Regions from separate parts of the Drancourtella sp. An12 genome, predicted to be linked through region 2. Evidence: riboswitches for the same ligand, from Rfam matches in the RefSeq annotation. Region 2 holds a riboswitch; the other holds the start of a gene.
What was found. A riboswitch is a leader RNA that binds a small molecule or an ion and turns the genes downstream of it on or off. The one in region 2 is predicted to bind FMN.
Positions count from the first base shown of each region.

Region 1: it holds a riboswitch for FMN, as region 2 does, so the genes downstream of both, B5E64_RS11450 (ECF transporter S component) here and B5E64_RS10665 (ECF transporter S component) in region 2, are expected to answer to the same signal.

Region 1 is NZ_NFLO01000013.1:4,138-11,720, forward strand. It holds gene rimI (ribosomal protein S18-alanine N-acetyltransferase) at 1-218, opposite strand, end outside; gene tsaB (tRNA (adenosine(37)-N6)-threonylcarbamoyltransferase complex dimerization subunit type 1 TsaB) at 205-924, opposite strand; gene trpS (tryptophan--tRNA ligase) at 938-2,023, opposite strand; gene tsaE (tRNA (adenosine(37)-N6)-threonylcarbamoyltransferase complex ATPase subunit type 1 TsaE) at 2,026-2,457, opposite strand; gene B5E64_RS11445 (YcxB family protein) at 2,470-3,018, opposite strand; gene B5E64_RS11450 (ECF transporter S component) at 3,170-3,805, opposite strand; FMN riboswitch at 3,968-4,087, opposite strand; gene B5E64_RS11455 (Tex family protein) at 4,171-6,330, opposite strand; gene B5E64_RS11460 (TetR/AcrR family transcriptional regulator) at 6,480-7,088, shown strand; gene B5E64_RS11465 (NAD(P)-binding protein) at 7,422-7,583, shown strand, end outside.
Region 2 is NZ_NFLO01000011.1:42,395-49,977, forward strand. It holds gene B5E64_RS10660 (creatininase family protein) at 1-645, opposite strand, end outside; gene B5E64_RS10665 (ECF transporter S component) at 635-1,258, opposite strand; FMN riboswitch at 1,350-1,468, opposite strand; gene B5E64_RS10670 (MurR/RpiR family transcriptional regulator) at 1,528-2,346, opposite strand; gene B5E64_RS10675 (aminopeptidase P family N-terminal domain-containing protein) at 2,501-4,288, shown strand; gene B5E64_RS10680 (zinc dependent phospholipase C family protein) at 4,381-5,265, shown strand; gene B5E64_RS10685 (MFS transporter) at 5,262-6,494, shown strand; gene B5E64_RS10690 (phosphotransferase) at 6,575-7,583, opposite strand, start outside.

The DNA.
Region 1 (7,583 bases), on a different contig from region 2:
GTGTCAACGGCAATCCGAACAACTTCACTTTCATCAAGCACTGTATAAATCACAATGTACCCGACAATTGTTTTCCTATCCTCTGCCACGTAGATTTCCGCCGTTTTCTGGCACATCGTCTCCCTGACTGCATCTTCACTCCACGCATCAGAAAAAACAGCCCGTTCTATCTCTGCAATCCGGGCTGCATCTTCTTCATTGGCCTTACGGGCAATCATGTTGTTGTTCCTTTTCTCGTTCCAGTCTCTCCCTCTCCGCCTGGGACATCCTGAGATAGTCCGGTTTGTGATCCCGCGCATGCTCTGTCTTTCCCTTTTTCGCATAAACCAGTCCAAGCGCGCCGACTGCCGCCGCACTCTGCCTGCACATATGAGGCGGTGCAAAAACATACGGCACTTTTACTGTCTCCTCAATTTTCTCCCGGTATACAGGCACTCCGTCCCCGAGAAATACAACGCGTTCTCCAAGCTCATTGAGCATTCCGGCAAGGACGGTAATGTCCTCCGCCAACTGCTCTTTTACTGTTTCAAACTTCTCTTCAAACCGGTAGATTCCTGTGTACACCTGATTTCTTCTTGCATCCATGATCGGACAAATCAGCCCGCTGCATCCGAACATTCGGTATGCCATGGCATCGACCGTCGGCACATGGATGAGCGGCTTATCAAGTGCAAGTCCCAGTCCTTTCGCAGTCGCAGAACCGATCCGAAGTCCGGTAAAAGACCCCGGCCCTCCTGCCACAGCAATCGCATCCACCGATCCGAGAGAAAGTCCGGTCATCCGGACCGCCTCATCAAGCATCGGCAGCAATGTCTGAGAGTGTGTCTTTTTATAATTCATCGTATATTCAAACAGGATCTGTTCGTCTTCCACAACAGCCACACTTGCTGTCAGGCCCGAACTGTCCAGTGCCAGTATCCGCATAATAACGCCCCTTCTATTTCTGGAATCGCTCTGCCTGCTCTCTGATCAGCTCGGCATCATCGAAATAATTGATCTTCATGGCAGCCTTCACTTCAGAGAGTGTCTTTGCCGCTACTTCTTCCGCTTTCTCGCTTCCCTTTTTCAGGATCTCGTAGATTGCCGGAATGTCTTTTTCGTATTCTTTTCTCCGTTTTCTAATCGGCTCCAGTTCCTCCTGGATCACTTCATTGAGGAAGCGTTTTACCTTCACATCGCCAAGGCCACCGCGTGTATAGTGGGCTTTGAGTTCATCCAGATTTGCATATTCCGGAAGGAATTCTTCAAAATGACGGTCTTTACAGAATGCATCCAGATAGATAAATACCGGATTTCCATCCACTTTTCCAGGGTCAGAAACCTTCAGGTGGTTCGGATCGGTAAACATATTCATAATCTTCTTTTTCACATCGTCCGCACTGTCGGAAAGGTAAATACAGTTATGCAAAGACTTGCTCATCTTTGCCTTTCCGTCTGTACCCGGAAGTCTCAGACATGCCTGATTGGATGGGAGCAGAACTTCCGGCTCTACCAGCGTCTCTCCGTAAACGGAATTAAACTTCCGCACGATCTCCTTTGTCTGCTCCAGCATTGGCAGCTGGTCTTCACCGACCGGAACTGTCGTTGCCTTAAATGCGGTGATATCCGCTGCCTGGCTGATCGGATAGGTGAAAAATCCGACCGGAATGCTCGCCTCAAAGTTTCTCATCTGAATTTCGGATTTTACCGTTGGATTTCTCTGGAGCCTTGATACGGTTACCAGATTCATATAATAAAAGGAAAGCTCACAAAGCTCCGGAATCTGTGACTGAATCAGAAGCGTTGCTTTTTCCGGATCCAGTCCGCAGGAAAGGTAATCAAGCGCAACCTCAATAATATTCTGGCGCACCTTCTCCGGATTGTCCGCATTGTCTGTCAGAGCCTGAGCATCCGCAATCATGATAAACACTTCATCATATTTTCCCGAATTCTGAAGCTCTACTCTCCCTTTCAGAGAACCGACGTAATGTCCGACATGAAGCTTTCCAGTCGGTCTGTCCCCTGTTAATATAATCTTTGACATTATTATCCCTCCAGTTTATTGATAGAAATTTTTCTGTAATCAAATCCTTTTTCCAGATCTTTTTCAATCACGATCCGGATTCTTGTTTCCGGTAGAATCTCCTCAATCAGATTCGCCCACTCAATCAGACATACGCCTTCACCGTGAATGTAATCTTCATATCCGATTTCATCCATCTCTTCCACGTCTCCAATCCGGTACACGTCAAAATGATAGAACGGAAGACGCCCGTCTTCGTATTCCTGCACGATCGTAAAGGTCGGACTTACAACATCCTCACGTACTCCAAGTCCGTACGCAAGCCCTTTTGTAAAAATCGTCTTGCCGACGCCAAGATCCCCTTCCAGAGTAAAGACATCTCCGCTTTGGGCCGATTCGCCGATTTCTTTTCCGAGCTCAAACGTCTCCTGCTCTGAATATGTCTCTCTTACCATAGTGTCTCCTCCCTATTTTTTCTTTTTCTTCTTTCTTGAAAACAGAAACGGAAGGATCTTACCGGAATTATCCTCAATCAGCTCCTCCGGGAACAATGTCCGCAATGTCTTCTTCAGAGGATCCATCTGCGGTCCGATATCACTGTTCGGGAAAATAAATGCCGCATACGGTGTCTGATAAATCGCCACCAGATTCGGTGTCATCATAACGCGGTACATATCTTTCCACGGAGTGATTTTATTTTTTCCGGCACGCTCTACTCTGAGCCCGTCTTTTTCCAGCGTATAGCGGATCGGCGTGTTGTAGATTTTACTTTTCTTTAACTGACTGGCTGCACTGAACTTTAAGATCGATGGTACAACAAACAAAAGAGTTGCAAAAACAAACACAAGCCCCAGCCCCCAGGAAACCCTGCCCATCGCAAAACTTATAATCGCACCGATCCAGCAGGCAACTCCCACTACGAGGTATAAAATTCCCTTGATCCCGTGATATGTATGAAACATAAGAAATTCAAAAAGTGCTTCCTGTGTCATTTTCACTTCAAAACTTGGTTTCATCTGTATTCCTCCATATTTCCGAATATTGAAATTATAACGCATCCTGTCCGCGGTTACAACAGCAAGTTTGCGAAGAATCTCCTGATTTTTCCAGGATCAGAAAAACCTCTGCGCACAGCAGAGGTTTCGGTTTAGTAATTTTCTGTCATTTTTACTCATTTACTCTATGGAGGACCGGACTGACTTTCTTATAGATCAAAAGCAGAATTGCCGATACCAGAATACCCTTGATCAGATTAAACGGTGCCACTGCAAGGATCACAAAAGTTGCAACTCCGTCAATTGCCGGATTCAATGCATGCCCCATCTGAACAATCGTATCAAGCGGCATTCCAAATGCTGCAGCATAGGTCGGAAGCAGGATATAGGCATTGAGCACGCATCCGATCAGCGTCATGAATACTGTTCCTGCTGCAAGTCCGATCATCGCTCCCTTTTTTGTGTGCATCTTCTGATAAATCAGACCCGCCGGCACACAGAGACTGCATCCGATCAGGAAGTTTGCGATCTCTCCCACACCGCCTGTTGTAGTCCCATTAATCACGAAATTCAGAAGAATCTTGATACATTCTGTCATAACTCCCGCCACAGGACCCATCGCAAATGTTCCAAGAAGGACCGGGATTTCACTGATATCCAGTTTGTAAAAGCTCGGTACAAAAGGAAGCGGAAATTCAAAAAGCATCAGGACGGTAGCTACCGCTGCAAGCATGCCGACCTGGGCCATCGATCTGACTTTCGTACTGCTTCTTCTTCTTATTTGTGTGTTTTTCTGCGTGTTTTCCATGTTTCTTCTCTCCTTTTTTTGAATGATAGACTCAATTCAGAAAAGAAACTCTTCCTGCCATAAAGTTTCCCTTATGGAAATGGGAATGTACAAAAAAATCCCCGGAACCATATGTTCCGGGGTTTGATGCTCTGCTTCAGATACAGATATCTGACGATTCGTACATTTCTTCTCTCATCCAGACTGTACTGTCGGTTCCGGAATTGCACCGGATCAGCTGCCAATGGCAGGTCGCGGACTTTCACCGCCGGTTGGGACTTTCACCCGACCCCGAAGAATTTTTTCCTGTTAACATTTAGTATAGAACAGTCTTTTGGAAAATTCAATACCTTTTTGTCTTTTACATTCAGGGTAAGCAGCATTCTTTACCGGATTCCTTTCATAGTAAGCTGAATCCGTTTTTTCTTGAGGTCCACACTCAGTACTTTAACATCCACGATATCACCCACACTGACCGCTTCCAACGGATGTTTGATAAACTTTTTGTCGGTGATTTCGGAAATATGTACCAGACCATCCTGATGAACGCCGATATCCACAAACACCCCGAAGTCAATGACATTGCGAACCGTTCCTTTCAGAACCATCCCTTCTTTTAAGTCTTTCATTTCCAGAACGTCGGTCCTGAGAATCGGTTTCGGCATCTCTTCTCTTGGATCTCTGGCCAGCTTTTCCAGCTCTTTTACAATATCATGCAGAGTGATCTCACCGATTCCAAGCTCTTCTGCCAGTTTCCGGTAGTCGCGGATGGTGGCCGGAAGGGCTGCAAGATTTCCTGCTTTTAAATCCTCTGTTGTGAATCCCTGCTTTTTCAGAAGTTTTTCTGCCGCTTCGTAGGATTCCGGATGGACGCTTGTCCTGTCAAACGGATTATCCCCGCCTTCGATCCGCATAAATCCCGCACACTGCTCATATGCCTTCGGTCCAAGTTTCGGCACCTTTAAAAGCTGCTTTCTGTTTGTAAATCTTCCGTTTTCTTCTCTGTAAGCCACAATATTTTTTGCGATTGTGTTTGAGATACCGGAAATATAGGATAAAAGCGGAGCAGATGCCGTATTCAAATCTACACCGACCTTGTTGACACAGTCTTCCACCACGCCATTCAGCGCTTCCGTCAGCTTTTTCTGGTTCATATCATGCTGGTACTGGCCGACCCCGATGGATTTTGGATCAATCTTTACAAGTTCTGCAAGCGGATCCTGAAGCCTTCTTGCAATTGACGCGGCACTTCTCTGTCCCACATCAAAATTCGGAAATTCTTCCGATGCCAGCTTGCTTGCGGAGTACACTGACGCTCCCGCCTCATTTACAATCACATACTGTACGTGCTCTTCCGGGATTTCTTTTAACAGTTCCACAATAAACTGTTCCGATTCTCTGGATGCTGTTCCGTTTCCAAGAGAAATCAGGCTGATATGATACTTCGGAATAATCTTTTTGAGAAGGTCCTTGGATGCCTTGATTTTGGCAGGGGTAGTCGGCGCTGTCGGATAAATCACTGTCGTTCCGATCACTTTTCCGGTCGGATCCACAACCGCAAGTTTACATCCGGTCCGGAATGCCGGGTCCCAGCCAAGCACAACCCGTCCTGTAATCGGAGGCTGCATAAGAAGCTGTGTCAGATTTTTCCCGAACACAGCAATGGCCCCGTCCTCCGCCTTTTCCGTAAGTTCATTGCGGATTTCCCTCTCAATGGCCGGCGCAATCAGACGACTGTAGCTGTCCTTGACCGCCTCTTTTAATACAGGTTCTGTATATGGATTATCCCCATGAATAATCTGTTTTTCCAGATAGCGGAGGATTTCTTCTTCCGGCGCTTCCATTCTGACCGTCAGAATTTTTTCTTTTTCTCCCCGGTTCAGAGCCAGAATTCTATGACCGGCAATCCTGGATGCTGCTTCCTCAAACTCATAGTACATCTCATAGACCGATTCCTGCTTTTCATCCTTTGCCTCTGAAACAATCTTTCCTTTCTGGAACGTCATCTTCCGGATTCTCGTCCGGTATTTTGCCTCATCGGAGATCATCTCAGCCAGAATGTCCTGTGCGCCGGCAAGTGCCTCTTCAGGGGAGGCAACATTCTTTTCCTCCGATACATAGGCTTTGGCCGCCTCAATCGCCGGCTCTTTCAACTTCTGTAAAAGGAGAAGCGCCGCAAGCGGCTCCAGTCCTTTTTCTTTTGCGATTGTCGCCCTCGTTCTTCTTTTCGGACGGTACGGGCGGTACAGATCGTCCACCGCCACCTGGGTCTGCGCCTCCTGAATCTGAGCTTTCAGTTCTTCGGTAAGCTTTCCCTGCTCCTCGATGCTTGAGAGCACCTGCGCTTTCTTCTCCTCCAGATTCCGAAGATAAGTAAGTCTCTCATGGAGTTTTCTGAGCTGCTCGTCATCCAGTGTTCCGGTTGCTTCTTTTCTGTATCTTGCAATAAACGGGATCGTGTTTCCTTCATCAATCAGTCCGACTGCCGCTTCGACCTGCCATTTTTTTACATTCAGTTCTTCCGTAATCTTCTGAATAATATCCATTTTTTGATTCCTTTCCAAAAAAGTACTTCCCTGTCATTATAGCGGAAGGTCTTTTTCTGCGCAACTTCATAAAAACAGAGTTTGCTCTGTTTTTCTTGAAATCTGACTCTTCCTATGTTATATTTTGGATGATAAGGAGGGCACTGATTATGAAAGAAACGAACGGACAGACTCTGTCAAAGCAGCAGCAAAAATCTCTTGAAACGAAAAACCGGATCTTTTCCGCCGCGAAGAGTATTCTTCAGAGGAAAGGGTACGATGCACTCTCCATCAAAAACATCTGTGAAGAAGCAGGCGTATCCAACGGAAGCTTTTATCATCACTTTAAAACAAAAGATGACCTGCTTTCCTATTATATAGAAGAACAGCCTACGATCGATCCGGACTGTCTGGAACTCCCGGAAAATGCCGCCGAGGCAAAAAGGGCAATCATTCTTGTCTATCTTAATTATGTCAGCTACTGCAAAGAGCTCGGTGTCGCTTTTATATCCAACTATTACACGCCAAAAAACCAGGCTCTAAATCCGGCCATCCGCACAAAGCGGCCTTATCCGATCGTAACAGTAACGGATTACCTGGCTCGTGCACTGGAAGCCGGCACTGTATCTGCCAGCCTGTCCCTGGATGAGATCTCCACCGATATCCGGATGATTGTCATCGGAAATGTCTTTGAATGGTGTCTGCGGGACGGAAATACAGACTTTGACGGAAATATGGAGCGTTCACTCGGGAAATATCTGGACAGTGTTCTGAAATAGTGTGGTTTCGCTTCCCGTCAGGGAACAAAACAGTTTAGAAATGGCAAAAACCTTTCAGATAAGCGTTTCTGAAAGGTCTTTTCATTTTAGAAGGGAATTTGTAATTCTTACTTTGGTAACTGTTTACCTTTGATGCTTTTATTATATCCCCGGCCCCCTGCAAAATCAAATCGGTTATCCTGATATATTTCTTCATTTATAGGCATTTTCTATGTTTTGTACATTCCTCCCAATTTCATTGTCTATTTTTTAACTTCTATTGTGTATTTTTCTGACATGTTGTAAAATAGAAGTATACGTGATTCGTAAAATGAAATTGTGAGGTGAAAAGATATGAGCAGACTAGAACTCCCTACCCCGAGCAAAGCGCAGCTGGTCGTTGAGGGATTATACAAAGATTTAGAGCGGCGGATTGAAGCAAGCCCGCCGGGACTCTGCCCTGTAGATATCTCGAGGGCGTTCCTCGAACTGTGCCATGCTCAGACATGCGGCAAA
Region 2 (7,583 bases):
AACCCATCCGATTGTAACATTTCCTCCGGTCTTCAGCGTTTGATTGCCTACAAACGCACTTGGTATTCCCGCCTCGGAAGTCTCCAGCTTCACCAGTGTCTCGTCGACCGCCATCACCATGGATGTCTCCATTTCTCCTCCATGAAAATCGTAATGATTGCCTTCTGATATTGTTGCCTGTACATCCGGATGTCCAAATGCTCCCGATGACAGAATAAACGGCGACATTCCAAGTTCACTCCGAAGCTCACGGCTTAAGATCTGAATCACCGGCAAATTTCCTCCGTGACATACAAGAAATGCGATCTTCCGAAAACCATGGCGGTAAAGGCTCTCACTGATATCATAGAGCAGATGATAGTACGTATCCGGCTTTAAAGTAATGGATCCGCAGAAATTCTTGTGCTCTGTGCTCAGGCCAACCGGAATAACCGGAAACGCAAGAATCGGGAAGTCTGCTTCTCCGGCTTCCTCCAACGCTTTTCCGAGGTATTCCACCATTGCTTCCGCAATGATGTCATCTGTCCCAAGCGGCGCCTGATTTCCATGCTGCTCCAGTGCTCCCACCGGAATCAGGACGATCGTCTCCTCCTTATCCACCTGTTCCATTTCCAGACGCGTCAGTTCTCTGTACTTACGAATCATACCGTTCCCTCCATCCTTTGACAACTCCCACTTCTTTCAGCCTGTCATACAGAAGATATCCCACAATATAATTCAGCAAAAGCTTGATCAGATTGAACGGGATTGTCGCCAGTATGAGAAACAGCGGAAGATTTCGAATCAGAGGATTGACTGCTCCCACGGTGCGGACCACTTCATCCAGAGAAAGGCCCATCGCCGATGCATAAAGCGGAAGTGTAATGCACGCATTCAGGACACAGGAAAACGCAATCCGGACCGGAAGATTGATCCCAAGCGAAATCACTGCCGCCTTTCTCGTCTGTCCCATCTTTTTGAACACGATCCACAGCGGGAGCACAAACAGCAGCGTCCCTAGAAGATTGGCGAATTCACCGACAAACATTGTCGTTGTCCCAATCGTGATCAGCTTGATCAGAATTTTGATGACCTCCACACAGATTCCGGACACCGGCCCCAGCAGAAATGTTGCGATCACAGAAGGGACGTCGCTGAAATCCACCTTATAAAACGGCGGCATCAAAGGAATCGGAAATTCCAGCGACATCAGGATACCGGCAACAGCCGAAAGCATAGCCGTAATGATGAAGTAGTAGGTTTTGTTTTTTGTTCTCATATACTTTTCTCCTTTCGAATGATGTTACAAATTTCGTAAATCCTTCGAAAGAAAAAATCCCAGCACCAGGGGCACTGAGATTCTATGTTCACTGTTTCTTCTCCCATCCAGACTGTCACTGTCGGTTTTGGAATTTCACCAAATCAGCCACATACGTGGGTCACGGACTATACCGTCGGTAGGGAATTACACCCTGCCCCGAAGAATTTATTCATTTGCAGTATTATCGTAGCACACTTATATCCATTGTGCAATACATCTGATGCAATTTATGGATTTGTAAGTGCGCGGGCCGTATCCTGCAAAAACGCATCGATCCGCTCCTGATCCTGTTCGAGGCAGCAGGCATACAGCAGGTCCATCATAACCAGAATCGGAAACTGAGGAGAAATCGCATCTCCATACTCCAGATTGTCCAGTGCCGGGACGAGAATCACCTCGTCACAATACTCCATGAAATCCGGGTTGTTCCGCGCTGTCACAAGGACACATCCGGCTCCTCTCCGCTTCGCCTCCTGAAGCATATACTGAACCTCTTCCGTCTGCCCTTTCATGCTGAATCCGATGACCAGAGAGGTTTCATTTTGAAAGACCGCCCGCATCCGGATCATGTCCCGGTCCACGAGAGAATTGATATTCAGCCCGATCCGCATAAACCGAAGCTCGGTCTCTCTGGCGGCAATCCCGGAGCTTCCAACGCCGCAGACAAAAATTCTCTCCGCCTGAAACAGCATCCCGGCAATCTTTTTGAATTTCTTTTCATCAGCCAGATTATACGCCTTATTCAAAAGCTCCTGATAAGTATCCAGCACCCGTCTTGTATTATCTGCAAAGGGTCTGCTTTTCTTCTCCCGAAATGTATCCTCGTACTGATAGATAAACTCCCTGTATCCCCGGAATCCGCATTTTTTTGCAAACCGGGAGAGAGATGCCTCGGAAACATAAAGCCGTTCAGAAACCGCCTTTGCGGAAAAATCCCGCTTCTTTTTATTCTGGATAAAGAAATCCGCGATGGTCCGCTCCAAAGCTGTAAAATTCTCATAGTTGTACTCAATCACCGGTATGATCGACCTTGCGTAGTGCTCCATGTTCTTTTCCTTTCTTCTGTCTGTATTTTACATAACACTACCGAGAGTATAACACAGGTTTCACAAAAATAATACTAACTCTCCCATAGTTTTTGTGTTATAATGAGATTGTTTGAAAATGGCATGTTTGCCGGAAAAATAGGAGGTTTTTATTATGAACGTACCTGAAAGAATCGCAAAATTGCGTACTCTTATGGAAGAAAAGGGAATTGACATCTATGTTGTTCCGACAGCTGACTTCCATCAGAGCGAGTATGTTGGGGAACATTTTAAAGCGAGAAAATTTATTACCGGATTCTCCGGATCTGCAGGAACAGCTGTCATCACAAAAGAAGGCGCTTACCTCTGGACAGACGGAAGATATTTCATCCAGGCTGCAAAACAGCTGGAAGGCTCTACAGTTGAACTGATGAAAATGGGCGAGCCGGGTGTCCCGACTATCCATGAGTTCCTTGCTGATACATTACCGGAAAACGGCACACTCGGATTTGACGGACGTGTAGTTTCCATGGGTGAGGGACAGGATTACGAGTCCATCGCAACCGAGAAACACGGAAAAATCGTTTACGAATATGACCTCATCGACCAGATCTGGGAAGACCGCCCGGCACTTTCTGAGGAACCGGTTTTCGCACTGAATCTGAAATATACAGGTGAGACAGTTGCATCCAAGCTGTCCCGTATCCGTGAAGACATGAAAAATGCCGGAGCAACTGCTCATGTCCTCACAACACTGGATGATATCTGCTGGACACTCAACATCCGCGGAAATGACATCGAGTTCTTCCCGCTTGTGCTGTCCTACGCAGTGATCACCATGGATAAAGTAGACCTCTACATCAACGAGGCAAAATTAAGCAGCGAAATCAAGGCGGATCTGGAAAAAGACGGTGTTGTCTTCCATCCGTACAATGACATTTACGAAGACATCAAGAAAATCGGAACTGACGAAGTGCTTCTGATCGACCCGGCAAGACTGAACTACGCACTTTACAACAACATCCCGGAAGGTGTTGCAAAAGTCGAAGAGCGTAACCCGGAGATCCTCTTCAAGGCAATCAAAAACGAAGTAGAGATCGAAAACATCCGTCAGGCTCAGATCAAGGACAGCGTTGCACATGTGAAATTCATGAAATGGCTCAAGGAAAATGTGGGCAAGATGACGATCACAGAGATGAGCGCATCTGACAAACTGGACGAGTTCCGTGCAGAACAGGGCAACTTCATCCGCCCAAGCTTCGAGCCGATCAGCTCCTATGGTGAGCACGGTGCCATCGTACACTACACATCCTCACCGGAAACAGATGTTGAGCTGAAAGAAGGCGGACTGTTCCTGACTGATACCGGTGCCGGATTCTACGAAGGTTCCACAGACGTTACACGTACCTACGCCCTCGGAGAGATCCCGCAGATCATGAAAGATCACTTTACACTGGTCGCAATCAGTAACCTCTCCCTTGCAAACGCACGCTTCTTAAAAGGCTGCACCGGAATGACTCTGGACATGCTTGCAAGAAAGCCGTTCTGGGACAGAAACTTAAACTTCAATCACGGAACAGGACACGGCGTTGGATACCTTCTGAACATTCACGAAGGCCCGGCAGGATTCAGATGGCAGTTCCGCGCAGGTGAGATTCAGCCGTTTGAGAAAGGTATGATCATCACAGACGAACCTGGTATCTACATCGAAGGAAGCCACGGTATCCGTCTGGAGAACGAGCTTCTCATATGCGAAGGTGAGAAAAACGAATACGGACAGTTCATGTACTTTGAACCGATCACTTACATCCCGATGGACCTTGACGCCATCAATCCGGAAATCATGACAGCAGAAGAAAAGAAAATGCTCAATGATTACCACAAGACTGTTTATGAGAAAATTTCTCCATACCTTGACAATGAGGAGAAAGAATGGCTCAGAACATACACAAGAGAGATCTAAACCGAAAACTGATTTCAGATGCAGCGATACGGCTCCGGTGCCTTCAGGTGCCGGAGCTGTATCTGTTACTACCATGAACAGGAGATGATATTATGCCATCCATCTATGCACACTACACCTTCGGAGAAATGATGAAAAAAGCATTTCCGGCCGATATCCGCAAGCTGATTTCCCTCCATGAGGATCTGTTTGAAATCGGACTGCACGGCCCGGATCTGTTCTTTTATTACCATGCACTTCTCAAAAACCGTGTCAACCGGACCGGCTACCACATGCACGATGTAAGCGCTGCACCATTCTTCCGGCGCTCCAGAGATGTGATTTTATCCGCAGCCTCCATATCCGAGAAACATGCCCGGTTAGCCTACATTCTTGGCTTTCTCTGTCACTTCACACTGGACAGCGTCTGCCACAGCTATATTGAGAAAAAACTCACGGAAGATCCGGTTACCCACTCCGATATTGAAACCGAGTTTGACCGCTATCTTCTGTTGAAACAGAATAAACGCCCGCTTCACGCAAAGGTGACTTCACACCTCCACGCTTCAACGGCAGGAGCAAAAGCAATCCAGGCGTTTTTCCCGACACTGAGCGTCCGGCAGGTAGAGTCCTCCATTTCTTCCATGATCTGGTACAATGACCTGTTTACAACCTCTGACCGGCTCACACGCAGTCTCGTAACATTCTTTATGCACGCCACCTTTACCTACAAAAGCCTCGGCGGACTGCTGATGAAGGAAAAAGCCAATCCGCACTGCGCGGACAGCAACCTCAGGCTTCACAAACTGATGGAGGCATGCGTGCCGCTTGGCCTCTCACTTACGAAAAATTATGTTGCATTTTTCAATCACGGAGAACCGCTCTCGCCTTATTTCCGCCATACTTTCGGACCAAAACCAGGCTGGGAACATATCCCGGTCTTATCCTTAAAAGAAGAGCGCCGTTACAAACCTGACACGGAGGAACTTTCACAATGAAATGGAAGACAACATCACTGGAAAAGAAATGGATTTTTTACGACGTAGGAAACTCAGCTTTTACTCTCCTGGTTTCCACCATTATGCCGATTTATTTTAACTACCTTGCATCGAGCGCCAACGTCTCGGAAGTCGATTACCTCGCTTTCTGGGGATATGCCACTTCGGCTGCAACGATTATCACCGCCATCCTCGGACCGGTTCTCGGAACAGTCTCGGATTTCAGAGGATGGAAAAAGCGGCTTTTTCTCTTCTCTCTTCTGGTAGGGGCCTGCGGCTGCGTGGTGCTTGGGTTCTTAAGCTCCTGGATCTGGTTTCTGCTGATTTTTGTACTTGCAAAGGCAGCGTACTCTCTGAGCCTGATCTTCTATGATTCCATGCTCACCGACGTCACTACCGAAGAGCGGATGGACGAAGTCTCCTCCCGCGGCTACGCCTGGGGATATATCGGAAGCTGTGTTCCATTTTTAATCAGCCTGGCTCTGGTTCTCTTTTACGAAACACTGGGAATCTCGATGAACCTGGCCATGAGCATTGCATTTCTGCTCATCGCTGTCTGGTGGGTCTGCTTTGCGGTACCGCTTCTTCGAAGCTATAAACAGCTTCACTGTATCGAAAATCACGATCACGCGGTCTCCTCTGGACTTCGCCGGCTCGGCCATGTGTTTGGAGAATTGAAGAAAAACAAGAAGATTCTCTTCTTCCTGATTGCCTTTTTCTTCTACATCGACGGCGTGTACACCATCATTGACATGGCAACCGCCTACGGAACAGCTCTGGGTCTGGATACGACCGGACTGCTTCTGGCACTTCTTGTGACACAGATCGTTGCCTTCCCGGCCGCACTGATTTTCGGGCATCTGAGTGGCAAATACAAAAACGCAAGCCTGATCAAGATCTGTATCGCAGCATATTTTCTGATCGCCCTTTACGGCATCACTTTAAAAGAACAGTATCAGTTCTGGATTCTGGCTGTCTGCGTCGGAATCTTCCAGGGCGCCATCCAGTCACTCTCCCGGTCCTATTTTGCCCGGATCATTCCGGCTGAACGCTCCGGAGAATACTTTGGAATCTACGACATCTGCGGAAAGGGCGCATCCTTCCTCGGAACCACTCTGGTCTCCGCAATGAGCCAGCTCACAGGAAACATGAATCTTGGCGTCGGTTCTCTCGCCGTCATGTTCCTGATCGGATTTTTCTTCTTTCTTCGTACCGAAAAATTATCCTAAAACAAAAAAGGATCTCTTCCGGCACGCCTCATTTAAAGGCTGTCCAGAAAAGATCCTTTTTTATTTCTGTATGCTATTATTTATGCGTATTTCCGAACGATCTCCTGCATCTTATCAAAGCACTGCTCCATCTCGTCCACCAGGCGAAACTGCGTCCGCGCACGCACCAGATTGTGCTCCGGATACTCTGTCTTAAAGTAGGTATCTCCCTGAAGATAGTCTGTCAGGAAACGGATACCGCACTCCAGTGTCATCAGTCTGGCCCCCCACGGAAGGCTTTCGATCTCTTCCTTTGTAAGCACATCCTTTGTCTCCTCCAGATATCCCTTTACATAAAGCTCGTACAGGGAAATATCAAAATGGACCAGATCCAGGTTTTTCTCATCCTCTGCCGCTGTCGCCGCGCCGAACCGAATGGAATCACCAAAATCATTCGCTGCAAGGCCCGGCATGATCGTATCCAGATCGATAATGCACAGTCCTTTTCCAGTCCTGGAATCAAAAAGAATATTATTTAACTTCGTATCATTGTGAGTCACACGAAGCGGAAGCGTTCCGTCATCCTGCTGTTTCACAAGCACTGCACAGTCATCCTTGCGTTTCAGGACGAAATCAATCTCCGGACGGCAGCTGCCTTCCCGGTTTTTCAGATCCCGTTTCAGGGCAACCTCAAACGCTTCAAATCTCTTAACCGTATTGTGGAAGTCCGGAATCGTCTCATGCAGTCTGGATGCCGGATAATCGCCAAGCTGTTTCAGGAAATGGCCAAAACTGCTGCCGGACTGATAGAACTGCTCCGGCTTCTCCACCAGCTGGTAGCACTCAGAATCCGGGATAAAGTTGTAGCATCTCCACGGCTCCCCTTCACTGTCCTCAAAATAGTTTGCTCCACTCTTTGTCTTGATATAGGCAAGGGTCTCTCGATCCGGATCTCCGCCTTCCTCACGGATCACATTTCTCAGATATTCGGTTACGCCGAAAATATTCTCCATGACACCAGCCGGATCCTTAAATACATTGCTGTTAACTCTCTGAAGAACATAGGAAAGCTCATCTCCATTTTCCCCCGGCGTGTAAACCGCATATGTC